Regions from separate parts of the Vibrio sp. NH-7 genome, predicted to be linked through region 1. Evidence: predicted binding sites of a transcription regulator. Region 1 holds the regulator's gene; each other region holds the start of a gene.
What was found. Region 1 encodes PurR, which represses purine synthesis genes. Its sites were predicted from a motif close to TNANGNAAACGTTTNCNTNA; they were not measured.
Positions count from the first base shown of each region.

Region 2: metK (methionine adenosyltransferase) is a predicted target of PurR. The motif match lies at 2,119-2,138, and genes of this name have one in related genera.
Region 3: ACUALS_RS00605 (NCS2 family permease) is a predicted target of PurR. The motif match lies at 1,849-1,868, and genes of this name have one in related genera.

Region 1 covers NZ_CM132187.1:1,070,054-1,074,343, reverse strand. Annotated here, with positions in the region: gene elyC (envelope biogenesis factor ElyC) at 1-362, shown strand, start outside; gene torR (two-component system response regulator TorR) at 411-1,124, opposite strand; gene torD (molecular chaperone TorD) at 1,360-2,007, shown strand; gene purR (HTH-type transcriptional repressor PurR) at 2,223-3,230, shown strand; cyclic di-GMP riboswitch class I at 3,376-3,462, shown strand; gene ACUALS_RS05090 (TfoX/Sxy family DNA transformation protein) at 3,664-4,257, shown strand.
Region 2 covers NZ_CM132187.1:394,786-399,075, reverse strand. Annotated here, with positions in the region: gene tkt (transketolase) at 1-1,965, opposite strand, end outside; gene metK (methionine adenosyltransferase) at 2,283-3,437, shown strand; gene ACUALS_RS02100 (DUF2189 domain-containing protein) at 3,714-4,290, shown strand, end outside.
Region 3 covers NZ_CM132187.1:115,012-119,301, forward strand. Annotated here, with positions in the region: gene spoT (bifunctional GTP diphosphokinase/guanosine-3',5'-bis pyrophosphate 3'-pyrophosphohydrolase) at 1-534, opposite strand, end outside; gene rpoZ (DNA-directed RNA polymerase subunit omega) at 576-848, opposite strand; gene gmk (guanylate kinase) at 1,001-1,624, opposite strand; purine riboswitch at 1,921-2,020, shown strand; gene ACUALS_RS00605 (NCS2 family permease) at 2,087-3,457, shown strand; gene ACUALS_RS00610 (phosphate-starvation-inducible protein PsiE) at 3,564-3,989, shown strand; gene ACUALS_RS00615 (hypothetical protein) at 4,151-4,290, shown strand, end outside.

The DNA.
Region 1 (4,290 bases):
GCGTGTCTAAATCTGATATTATTTTGCTTGAGACTGCAAAAGACACATGGGAAGAAGCACGCCAAGCTGCCGCCTTTGTGAAACACAAGAAAATGGTCGTGGTGACTTCCGCGAGCCACATGAAACGGGCATTAAACGAGTTTCACTCAGCGGGCTTAAAACCCTACCCTGCACCAACAAACTACTTAGCTCACGATAACGTTACAGAGCCTTGGTCTAAGTACACACCCAAGGCAGTCTACCTAGAGCAAACCGAACGCTACTGGCATGAGACACTAGGAATCTTGTGGCAAAAACTCAGAGATTGGGCGTCGGAGTATGAGGAACAACACGTCATCGAAGCTCCAGAAAGCCAACTATAAAACAAAAAAACCGAGGTACATGCCTCGGTTTTTTACTCAATTCAAGGGTTAGTCCCCAGCAAACATGTAACCTTCACCGTGAACCGTCACAAAAATTTGAGGGTTCTTAGGATCAAATTCCATCTTAGCGCGCATGCGACGAATGAGAACATCGATCGTACGATCGTTTGGTGCATCCACTCGATGGCTAATCATGTTCAAAATGCGCTCACGGCTCAATACTTGATTTGGGTAAGACGACAGCGCAACCAGCAGTTCATACTCAGCTTTAGTCAACTTCACTGGTTCACCAGCACGACTTAACGCTCGTCGTTGAACATCAAATGTCCACTCACCAAAGCGTACTATGTTGCCATCTTGTTTGTCTGCATCGACCGTGCCTGATGAATTGCGCGCTGCCGAAATACGCCACAGCAAGTTTTTGACACGAACTAACAACTCTCTTAGCTCAAATGGTTTTGTGACATAATCGTCGGCGCCCATTTCTAGACCGACAATCTTATCAATGCTATCCGTGCGTCCTGTAACCAGGATAATCCCAATGTCTGACTGACTGCGAAGTTCGCGTGTTAGCATCAAACCATCCTCTCCAGGAAGATTGATATCCAACATCACTAAATCTATCGCATTGTTTTGTAGTGAATCACGCATTTGCTCGCCACTTTCGGCTTCGCTTACGTGGTAACCTTCATTCTGAAAGTAACCAACTAGCTTGCTGCGAGTTACTGCGTCATCTTCTACAACTAATACGTGATAGCTCATTTACACCACTTATTTACATTGGTCATCGTTCTAACGAGTATTCTATTCATAAACAGTAACATTTCTAGTATTTGTTACTTTAAAACCAAGAAAGATGATTTTTTCTTGATTCAAGACAAACCTAGGTCATCTGTTCATATTTTTCCATTTTTAGACTCAATTCTATACAGCTGACATTATCGCTGTTCATCTTTATTGGGTACACTAAACGCAGTTATTTTAGGAGCCTGACCTAATGCAAGAAATTAAATCATTCAATGAAAAACGCGCGGAAATCTATTGGTGGCTATCGAGCTTATTGGCGAAAGAGCTCACTCAAGAGGCGTTAGACCAATACCATTCAGCCGAGATTCGTTCGTTTCTCTCTGGGCTTGGCGACAACCCAGACCTAAAACCTTCTGTCGACAACTTAGTTGATGCACTAAATCGACTTATGGACCGTGAAGACGCGCAACTTGAGTTAGCCGCAGATTTTTGCGACTTGTTCCTTAAATCAGACAGAGACTCTGCCCTTCCATATGCCTCTATGTATGTGGGCAAAAGCGGACTACTTAATGACGAGCCAGCAAGAGAAATGGAAGCACTAATGCAAAAGCATGGCGTCCAAGTTGATGAAAGCCTAAACGAACCTGCGGATCATATCGCGATTGAACTCGACTTCCTTGGTAATCTGATTATTCGCTCGAATGAGCTTGAAAGTGATGGTGAAATGGAAAACGCACTTGAAGAGCAAGACAAGTTCATCAACCACGCACTACTTAATTGGGTGCCAAAGTTCGCCGCTAAGTGCAAAGCTTTAGATGATTTCGGATTCTACTCTGCCATTGTGATGTTAATGGTTGCGTTTATGGAACTTGACTCTCGCTACCTAAAAGGCGAATAAATACGAGCTTTTGTGACCACGAGCAGGGAACAAAAACGTTTTTATTTGCGCTTAGTTTGTTTGCGGTCTAGAATCGTGACCGCAAACGATAAAAATGAACGAATTAAATACAAACCGCTAATTATAAGCGGTTTTTGTGTTTCTGATACTTTCTGCCAGATTATCCTACACTTAGGAATATTGTTTCGTGGCAGTCATCGACAGGACAAAACCTTATGGCCACCATAAAAGACGTAGCGCGCTTAGCCGGCGTATCAACAACTACTGTATCTCACGTAATTAATAAAACGCGTTTTGTTGCCGAAGCGACCCAAGAAAAGGTCATGGAAGCAGTAACAGAGCTAAACTATGCGCCTAGTGCCGTTGCTCGAAGCTTAAAGTGTAATACAACACGAACGATTGGCATGCTGGTGACTCAATCAACAAACCTCTTCTTTTCAGAAGTTATTGATGGTGTTGAGAGTTACTGTTACCGCCAAGGTTACACGCTGATTTTGTGTAATACCGGCGGCATCTATGAGAAGCAACGCGATTATATCCGCATGCTTGCAGAAAAGCGCGTAGACGGCATCTTGGTAATGTGTTCTGACCTCACAGAAGAACTCAGCGAAATGCTTGACCGTCATAAAGACATTCCTAAAGTGGTCATGGACTGGGGTCCTGAGAGCTCACAAGCTGACAAAATCATCGACAACTCAGAAGAAGGCGGCTATCTAGCGACTAAATACCTGATTGAGCGTGGCCACAAAGATATTGCTTGTTTGAGCGGGCACTTCGAAAAAGCAGCATGTCAGGAGCGTATCGCAGGCTTCAAGCGAGCAATGAACGAAGCGAACTTGGCAGTTGATGAAGACTGGATCCTTGAAGGTAACTTTGAATGTGACACTGCAGTCCTAGCCGCAGACAAGATTGTTGCAATGGATAAACGCCCGAGTGCCGTTTTCTGCTTCAATGATACGATGGCACTGGGTCTAATGAGCCGCCTACAACAAAAAGGTATCCGCATTCCAGAAGATATGTCCATTATTGGTTACGACAACATCGAGTTAGCGGAATACTTCTCTCCACCGCTCACGACTGTTCACCAACCGAAACGACGTGTCGGTAAGAACGCGTTCGAAATTTTGTTAGAGCGTATCAAGGACAAAGAACACGACAAGCGAGTGTTTGAGATGCACCCTGAAATTGTCGAGCGCTGTACCGTGCGCAACCTCAACAAATAACATCATCACTCAGCGCCTGACTCTTTGATTAATTATCAGTCAGGCGCATATAACCCGCCAAATTACTGGACTAAGATCACATTTACTCACTACAAGTGTGATACTTACCTCAAATATTATTTATTCTTAACTTGTTCGATCAATGCCACGAACAGGGCAAACCATTTCGAAAGGATGGGACGCAAAGCCTCCGGCCTTAAGTATACTTATACAAGGTAGCGGGGTTGCCGATGGCAAAAATGCAAAACTAGTACATTAAGCTTTCTCGTAAACTGGACGCGTCTCAATACTGAGTATGAGCAGACATGGAATTCGTCGAGATTTTACGAAGTGTTTTCTTGTATGACACCTTACTGACAAAATTTCTGCATTATTTTGCTAATCTCTCGGACCTGAATTGGTGGCGTATACATATACACCGAGAAAATACAGCATGGATAAACCAATACTTAAAGACTCAATGAGACTATTTGAGCAACTTGGTCAAATTAAGTCTCGTTCAATGTTTGGCGGCTTCGGCATATTCGCAGATGAGACGATGTTTGCTTTAGTGGTCAACGATAAGCTTCATGTAAGAGCGGATGCTCAGTTAATCAAACAGTGCAATGCCCTTTCTTTGGAACCCTACGTCTACAAAAAACGTGGTTTTCCCGTTGTGACTAAATATTTTGCTTTAAGCGATGACATTTCCTCAGACAATGAAAAAACACTGGCATTGGCAAGACAAGCGCTGATCGCAGCAAAAGAAGAGAAAAAAGTACAATCGAAAGCGAAACCAAATCGCTTGAAAGACCTACCCAACCTGCGCTTGGCAACGGAAAGAATGCTAAAGAAAGCCGGGATTGACGATGTCGAATCTTTAGAAGAAGCGGGCGCTGTTAAAGCGTACAAGGCGATTCAATCGACACACTCAGCAGAAGTGAGCGTTGAACTGCTGTGGGCACTAGAGGGAGCAATCAGGGGCACACATTGGTCTGTTATACCACAAAGCCGAAGACAAGAACTACTGAATAAATTGAGCAACTAGCTCAATCAATCGATGAAAAAGCCAGCACTTGCT
Region 2 (4,290 bases), 680 kb from region 1:
TACGTTTTCAGTGGTGAAACCGAACATTTTGAACAGTTCGCCTGCTGGAGCAGATTCACCGAACGTTGTCATACCGATGATCTTGCCGCCGAAGCCAACGTACTTGTACCAGAAGTCAGCGATACCTGCTTCGATAGCGATACGCGCAGTTACGTCTGATGGCAGTACTGCTTCACGGTAAGCTGCGTCTTGCTTGTCGAATGCATCTGTAGATGGCATTGAAACAACGCGTACTTGTTTACCTTCAGCTGTTAGCTGTGCTGCTGCTTCTACTGCTAGCTCAACTTCTGAACCTGTTGCGATAAGGATTAGCTCTGGTTTGCCAGCACAATCTTTCAGGATGTAAGCACCTTTAGCAATGTTCGCTAGTTGCTCTGCATCACGCTCTTGCTGTGCAAGGTTTTGACGAGAGAAGATTAGCGACGTTGGACCGTCTTTACGCTCGATAGCCAGTTTCCAAGCGACTGCAGATTCCACTTGGTCACATGGACGCCATGTGCTCATGTTTGGCGTTAGACGTAGAGAAGCCATTTGCTCAACGGGTTGGTGCGTTGGGCCATCTTCGCCTAGACCGATAGAGTCGTGCGTGTACACTTGGATATTCTGAACTTTCATCAGAGCAGCCATACGCATTGCGTTACGCGCGTATTCCATGAACATTAGGAAGGTCGCGCCGTATGGTACGAAACCACCATGTAGCGCAATACCGTTCATGATTGCTGTCATACCGAATTCACGGACACCGTAGTGAATGTAGTTACCCGATGCATCGTCAGCAGAAACAGACTTAGAGCCAGACCACATGGTTAGGTTAGATGGCGCAAGGTCAGCAGAGCCGCCTAGGAATTCTGGTAGCATCGCACCGAACGCTTCTAACGCGTTTTGAGACGCTTTACGTGATGCAATGTTTGCTGGGTTCGCTTGAAGGTCAGCAATGATTGCATTTGCTTTCTCTTCCCACTGCGCTGGTAGTTCACCGTTTAGGCGACGCTTAAGCTCAGCTGCTTCTGCAGGGTATGCCGCGGCATAAGCATCGAACTTAGCATTCCATGCTGCTTCTTTTTCAGCACCCGCTTGTTTTGCATCCCACTGTGCATAAACATCAGCAGGAATTTCAAATGGACCGTGCTCCCAACCAAGTTGCTTGCGAGTCGCTGCAATTTCTTCTGCGCCTAGTGGTGCACCGTGACAATCGTGAGAACCAGACTTGTTAGGCGAACCAAAACCGATCACTGTTTTAGTACAAATCAGAGTTGGACGAGGATCCGCTTTAGCGGCGATGATTGCTGCGTTGATCGCTTCAGGATCGTGACCGTCTACCGCTGGAATTACATGCCAGCCGTAAGCTTCAAAACGCTTAGGTGTGTCATCAGAGAACCAGCCTTCAACGTGACCATCGATAGAGATGCCGTTGTCATCCCAGAAAGCAATCAGCTTGCCAAGCCCTAGTGTACCTGCTAGAGAGCATGCTTCGTGAGAGATACCTTCCATCAGACAGCCGTCACCCATGAATGCATAAGTGAAGTGGTCAACGATGTCGTGGCCTTCTTTGTTGAACTGTGCTGCCAACGTCTTCTCAGCTAACGCCATACCTACAGCGTTGGTGATACCTTGACCTAGAGGACCTGTCGTTGTCTCAACACCTGGTGCGTAACCGTACTCTGGGTGACCCGGCGTTTTAGAGTGCAACTGACGGAAGTTTTTCAGATCGTCAATCGATAACTCGTAACCCGAAAGGTGTAGCAAAGAGTAAATCAGCATAGAGCCGTGGCCATTTGAAAGAACGAAACGGTCGCGGTCAGCCCATTCTGGGTTTGCTGGGTTGTGGTTTAGGTGAGCGCGCCAAAGAACTTCAGCGATATCAGCCATACCCATAGGGGCGCCTGGGTGGCCAGAGTTAGCCTGTTGTACACCATCCATGCTTAGAGCGCGGATAGCATTAGCGAGATGTTGACGAGAAGACATGTCAGCTCCTGAGTGCATTAAGCGAATCATATAAATGTGGGCGATAATTCTCTCAAAGCGAATCTAGCTGTGCAAACGTTTTCCAAGCCATTTGTTCACAAATTTCCGACCTTTCGCAGCAAATCGCTCGCAGTTACTCATTTGAAGCCAATTTAAGGCAAACGTTTGGTTTTATCTAATAATAAAAAAGAGCTTGTAATTCGAGCATTCAAAACTAGAATAGACGTCTAGATGTAGATACACCTACAGTTTTTAATATTATTGAATGCTGGAGTGTTACCAAACCTCCAACATTAACCAGATATAGTGGAGCTAACATGGCTAAGCACCTATTCACTTCTGAGTCGGTATCAGAAGGTCATCCAGATAAAATTGCAGACCAAATTTCTGATGCTGTTCTTGATGCAATTCTAGAACAAGACCCAAAAGCACGTGTCGCGTGTGAAACTTACGTTAAAACCGGTATGGTCATGGTTGGTGGTGAGATCACGACTTCAGCATGGGTAGATATCGAAGAGCTAACGCGTCAAACCGTGCGTGAGATTGGCTACGTTCACTCTGATATGGGTTTTGACGCGGATTCTTGCGCCGTTCTAAACACTATCGGTAAGCAGTCACCAGACATCAACCAAGGTGTTGACAAAGCCGACCCTAAAGAGCAAGGCGCAGGGGACCAAGGCATTATGTTTGGTTACGCAACCAACGAAACAGAAATCCTAATGCCAGCACCTATCACTTACGCACACCGCTTAGTTGAAAAACAAGCAGAAGTACGTAAGAGCGGCAAACTAAACTTCCTACGTCCAGATGCGAAATCTCAGGTAACGTTCCAATACGATCAAGGTAAGATTGTGGGTATCGATGCGGTTGTTCTTTCAACTCAGCACTGTGACTCAGTATCAACTCCTGACCTACGTGAAGCGGTAATGGAAGAGATCATCAAGCCAGTATTGCCGTCTGAGTGGATCAACAAAGAAACTAACTTTTTCATCAACCCAACAGGTCGTTTCGTAATCGGTGGCCCAATGGGTGACTGTGGTCTAACTGGTCGTAAGATCATCGTTGATACCTACGGCGGCGCAGCGCGTCACGGTGGCGGTGCATTCTCTGGTAAAGATCCATCAAAAGTAGACCGCTCTGCAGCATACGCTGCACGTTACGTAGCGAAAAACATCGTAGCAGCTGGCATGGCTGATCGTTGTGAGATCCAACTTTCTTACGCAATCGGTGTTGCGGATCCAACCTCTATCATGGTGGAAACGTTCGGCACTGAGAAAGTCTCTCACGACATTATCGTAGAAGCAGTTCGCCAAAACTTCGATCTACGTCCATACGGTCTACAAGAGATGCTGAACCTACTTCAGCCTATCTACAAGAAGACAGCGGCTTACGGTCACTTCGGTCGTGAAGAGTTCCCATGGGAAGCGACAGATAAAGCAGCGATTCTTGCAGACTTCGCAGGTCTTAAGTAATTAGAACATAAGACATAATCGAATTTAAAAGGGCTTTTGGGACACCAAAAGCCCTTTTTCTTTACCGATAAAAGTAACGATGAAAGTTGTATTTTTTTGCCATCGGGTCAATAGTTAAAATTATGTTAATGGGATGAGTCTATATTGAATTTCATCTCGTAACACAAGATAAACTCTTGCCCCAACCAAGAAGTCAACGATCCGGGCATCGAGTTTCCAACACATTCGGGCTGCCAAACCGCCCAGTGAGAACAGAGAATCGATCAAGGAGGATGTATGCCTCGTACGGTGAATCCACACGACTTCAAAGAGAAACATAAAGAAGTCCCAGACGCGGAATATGCTCGCACCATTCCGTGTAATCAGGTAAGCGTTTCAGCGCCATTTCATTGGCTCTCGTTGGGCTTACACGACTTTATCAGAATGCCTCTTATCAGCGCATTCTACGGTTTATGCTTTATGGCCGCCGCGATTGGTATTGTATTGCTCGTTCAATGGCAAGGAACTCACCTCGTCGTGATGCCTAGCCTCGTTGTTTACATGCTAATCGGCCCTTTCCTCGCTCTCGGTCTATACGATGCGAGTTGGGAAAGAGAGAAAGGACACAGCGCCAGCCTGCTTCACTCAATGAAAGCGATCGGACGCAATTCGACCTCTCAATGGGCATTCGCGGTCTTGCTGGCAGTATGTATGATTTTCTGGATGCGCATCGCTGCGTTGCTTCACGCCTTATACCCTTCCGTGCAAGGTGCTCCGCTCACCGAATTTATGCCTTTCCTCGTGATAGGCTCGCTAGTTGGCTTTATCCTCGCTTGTGTCGTGTTCAGCATCTCTGCATTTTCAATTCCGCTGA
Region 3 (4,290 bases), 960 kb from region 1:
GATGTTGTGGATACCGAGGCGGTGAGCCAAAGGAGAGTAAATTTCGAGAGTTTCGCGGGCGATTCGACGCTTTTTGTCTGGACGAAGTGCACCTAACGTACGCATGTTGTGTGTACGGTCTGCAAGCTTAATGAGGATAACGCGGATGTCTTGCACCATAGCAAGGACCATCTTACGAAAGTTCTCGGCTTGAGCCTCTTTGCGATCACGAAATTTAAGCTTATCCAGCTTAGATACACCATCCACTAGTTCAGCAACGGTATTGCCAAATTGTTCTTCCAGTTCTTCTTTGGTGACTTCGGTGTCTTCAATCACATCGTGGAGAAGTGCCGCTTGGAGAGTCTCAATATCAAGGCGCATTTCAGCCAAAATACGAGCAACAGCAACGGGGTGGATAATGTACGGTTCACCGCTAGAGCGGGTTTGCCCTTCATGGGCGTCTTTCGCTACCACATAAGATTGACGCAGAGCCTCAATTTGAGGCTCTGTTAGGTATTCTTGGGCAACGTCTTTGAGGCTATCGAATAGATACAAACTTTAGGCCCGAAAAGATAGTTGTAGTGAAGAGAGTCAGATTAGCGGTTGTGAGCGATGCTGCTTACTGCTGCTAATTCTGCTGCTTCTTGCTCTTGCTGTTCCTGACGCTCACGAGCATCTAGGATCTCTTTAGTGATAAGGCTTTCTTCGATTTCGCGTAGAGCGATAACCGTTGGCTTATCGTTCTCTTCTGGCACTAGTGAATCTTTACCGCCAGTTTGCATTTGACGAGCGCGGCGAGCCGCAATGAGAACTAGGTCGAAACGGTTGCCAACTTTTTCAACAGCGTCTTGAACAGTTACGCGTGCCATGAGGACTCCAAATAGTTAACTAAAATTTTGTATGACGAGAAATTATACAGGCTGACGGTTCCTAGTGTCTAGACTTATGTATCTAGCCAAGCTAGGAAAGATCATCAAAAGATCCTCAGATCGTTTGTCGATTCAGCCTGCAAAAATAGAAATTACTCTGCTAACAGAGCGTCAAGCATGCCTTTATATTTAGCAGCTTGCTTGTCTTGCTTCAATCTTTCTGCACGGATGATGGCTTTGAAGTCCATAAGGGCATTGTCAAAATCATCATTAACGATCACGTAGTCGTACTCGTTGTAGTGTGAAATTTCTGATTTGGCTTCAGCCATGCGTTTGGCAATGACGGCTTCGCTATCTTGGCCTCGAGCATTCAAACGACGCTCAAGTTCACCATTTGATGGTGGCAAAATAAATAGGCTTTTCGCTTGTGGCATTTGCTCACGGATTTGGCGTGCGCCTTGCCAGTCGATGTCTAGGAATACGTCGATGCCTTTATCTAGGTTCTCTTCAATCCAAATACGTGATGTACCGTAGTAGTTACCGAAGACTTCGGCATACTCAAGGAAGGCGCCTTGCTCAATCAGCTCTTCAAAGTGTTCTTTCTGCACGAAATGGTAATGAACACCATCTTGCTCCCCAGGGCGCATGCCGCGAGTCGTATGCGATACAGACACCTTCATTGCGTAAGTAGGGTTGGTTTCTAGCATTGCTGAAATCAAGCTCGATTTTCCCGCGCCGCTTGGTGCAGATACGATATAAAGAGTGCCTTTGCCCATAGGTACAATTCCACGTTTGGTTTGATGTTATCGATGAGAAAGTATCGACGTATTTTAAAGATAGCACTGACCGTACTTGATCGCCGAGATGGTGAAAATTAGGTCAGAAAAATGGAGGCGAAGAGTAGCACAAATCGTCAATTTAGAACAACTACAACCCATCTTAGTGTGAACATCAGAATGGGGCTTGTGCTTCGGTGAGTGATTTACGGGAATTATTGATCGATAGCAAACGTTTGCTTGATTTTGTGATTTCTATCAGAAAGGCGTTGAGTTTTTACTCGGGATTCGTACAATTCGCGCAAACGATTAAATGCTGTATATGTCTAGTGAATTGGATTAGACGTTTCTACCACCGAGCCTATCTTGGTGACTACAGTTTTTGTCTTGATGGTGGCAAGTCTATCCGCTCATTCAGCATTTGATTCCGACAACGTCTATTCAATCATTTAAGGTTTCTTTGTGAGTCTCGATACTGCCATCAAAGCCCAAAACAACCCGGGTATTCTTGAGTCCATCTTTAAGATTTCAGCGCGTAAAACCACGGTCAGCACCGAGCTGTATGCGGGTTTTATTACTTTCCTCGCCATGAGCTACATTCTGGCCGTGAACCCAGCGATTCTAGGTGGGATTCCAGGCATGGATAAAGGCGCAGTTTTTACGGCGACAGCATTAGCCGCTGCTGCTGCGACACTCATTATGGGTATTTGGGGTAACTACCCAGTGATGCTTGCGCCAGGGATGAGTATGAATGGCTTTTTCAAAGGCATGCTGTTAAGTGGTTCTGTGGCTTTGGTGTGGAATGAAGCCCTGTTTGGTATCTTCCTCTCTGGTGTGCTCTACCTACTGCTTTCTCTGACCAATATTCGTAAGTCGTTGATTGAATCCATTCCTGAAGACTTGAAAAACGCGATTACGGTTTCGTTGGGGCTCTTTATTGCTTTTTTGGGTTTAAAAAACGCTGGCATCATCGTTGACAACAAATTTGTTCTGGTGGGGATGGGCGATATTGCTAACCCTCAAGTGATCATTGCTTATATCAGTATATTTATCGCCCTTGGCTGCATGATCCGCGATATTAAGTTAGCGACTTTTATCTCTTTCGTGTCTGCCATTGTGCTGACGGTGATCGCGGATATGATGATGGGCACGAACAATGCGCCACTGCCTGAGCAAATCATTACCGCGCCACCAAGTATGTCTGGCACCTTTGGTGCGATTTTCGACCTGTCTGGGTTAACTGCAGAGAAGATGTTTGATTTACTGTTTATTGTGGTGATCTTCCTGATTGTCGACTTCTTTGATGGTATGAGTACCATCGTTGGTGTTGGCCGGGATGCGGGCATCATCGACAAAGATGGCAAGGTGCCAAATGCACGTTCGGCACTGGTAGCGGATGCCGGCGGTACTGTGATTGGTTCAGTATTGGGTACGACATCCATTACCGCTTTTTCTGAGTCAGGCATCGCCTCTTCCCAAGGTGCCAAAACAGGTCTGGCTGCGGTAGTGGTTGCAGGCTTGTTCCTCGTATCGCTATTCCTATATCCGCTGTTCTCTATCTTCTCAGCTGCGATGGTTGCGCCAGCGATGGTTGTGGTCGGTATCTACATGATTGGCCGCCTTGGTCAAATTCAATGGGATAAGAAAGAGTCACGCATTGCGGCCTTCTTTACCATTATGTTTACCGTGTTGAGCTTCTCACCAGCGAACGGCATGGCGATGGGCTTTATTAGCTACGCGTTCTCAATGGTTGTGGCGGGTAAAGGCAAAGAAGTTCACCCTGTCATCTATGTTTTAGGTGCTGTGTTCTTAAGTTATCTGATTCTCCTCTAATCGCAGTTCGACTTATTGCTAATGGCTCTACATCGGTAGAGCCATTTTTTATTTCTTACGCCGTGTTACACTGAGACCACTATCATATGGCAATGGAATCAAGGATATGCCATCTCATTTACCTCAGGGCTTTAGCCGCCCATTCCTTAAGATTTTTCATGCGTTAGAAGCGTTACTCTTGGTCGCCATCACGTTAGCCACCCTGTTTGCGATGGTGGAAGAGTTCATCCATGTTTTTGAACAGAAGAGGGTGCTGCTGACGGATATTCTATTGATGTTTATCTACTTAGAAGTACTCGCCATGGTGCAGCAGTTTGTGATGAACGGAAAAATCCCCGTGCGTTACCCCATCTATATTGCGATGATGGCCATTGCTCGTTACATCACCCTAGGAATGAAAGAGATGGATGCGATGTTGGTGGTTTGGCTGTCAGTAGCGGCATTTATTCTTGCCGCAGCCACCTTGCTGATTCGTGTTGGTCACCATTACTGGCCGTATGTTGATAGAAATACGCTGGAAAAAGACGAATAGCGGGTTGAAAGGCAGGCCAAGAAAAAGGGAGAGTAAATTCCCACTCCTTCTTCGCGTTACTGTGACCCGTCCTATTCGCGTTGCGCACTTTCAAACCGCTTATAATAATCACGGGCACTCACGCAGAACCTGGGTTCCGCCTAATGTGAGTTAAAGAAAAAATGAAACGAAGAGTATTGTGTTTTGGGGCCACTCTCTGTGTGGCGATAGGCTTTCCTGCCGTGAGCCAGGATTTTCTGCCTGTTAAGCAAGCTTGTGATGAACGCTACACCAATGATTTAGACGACCTGAAAACGACCGA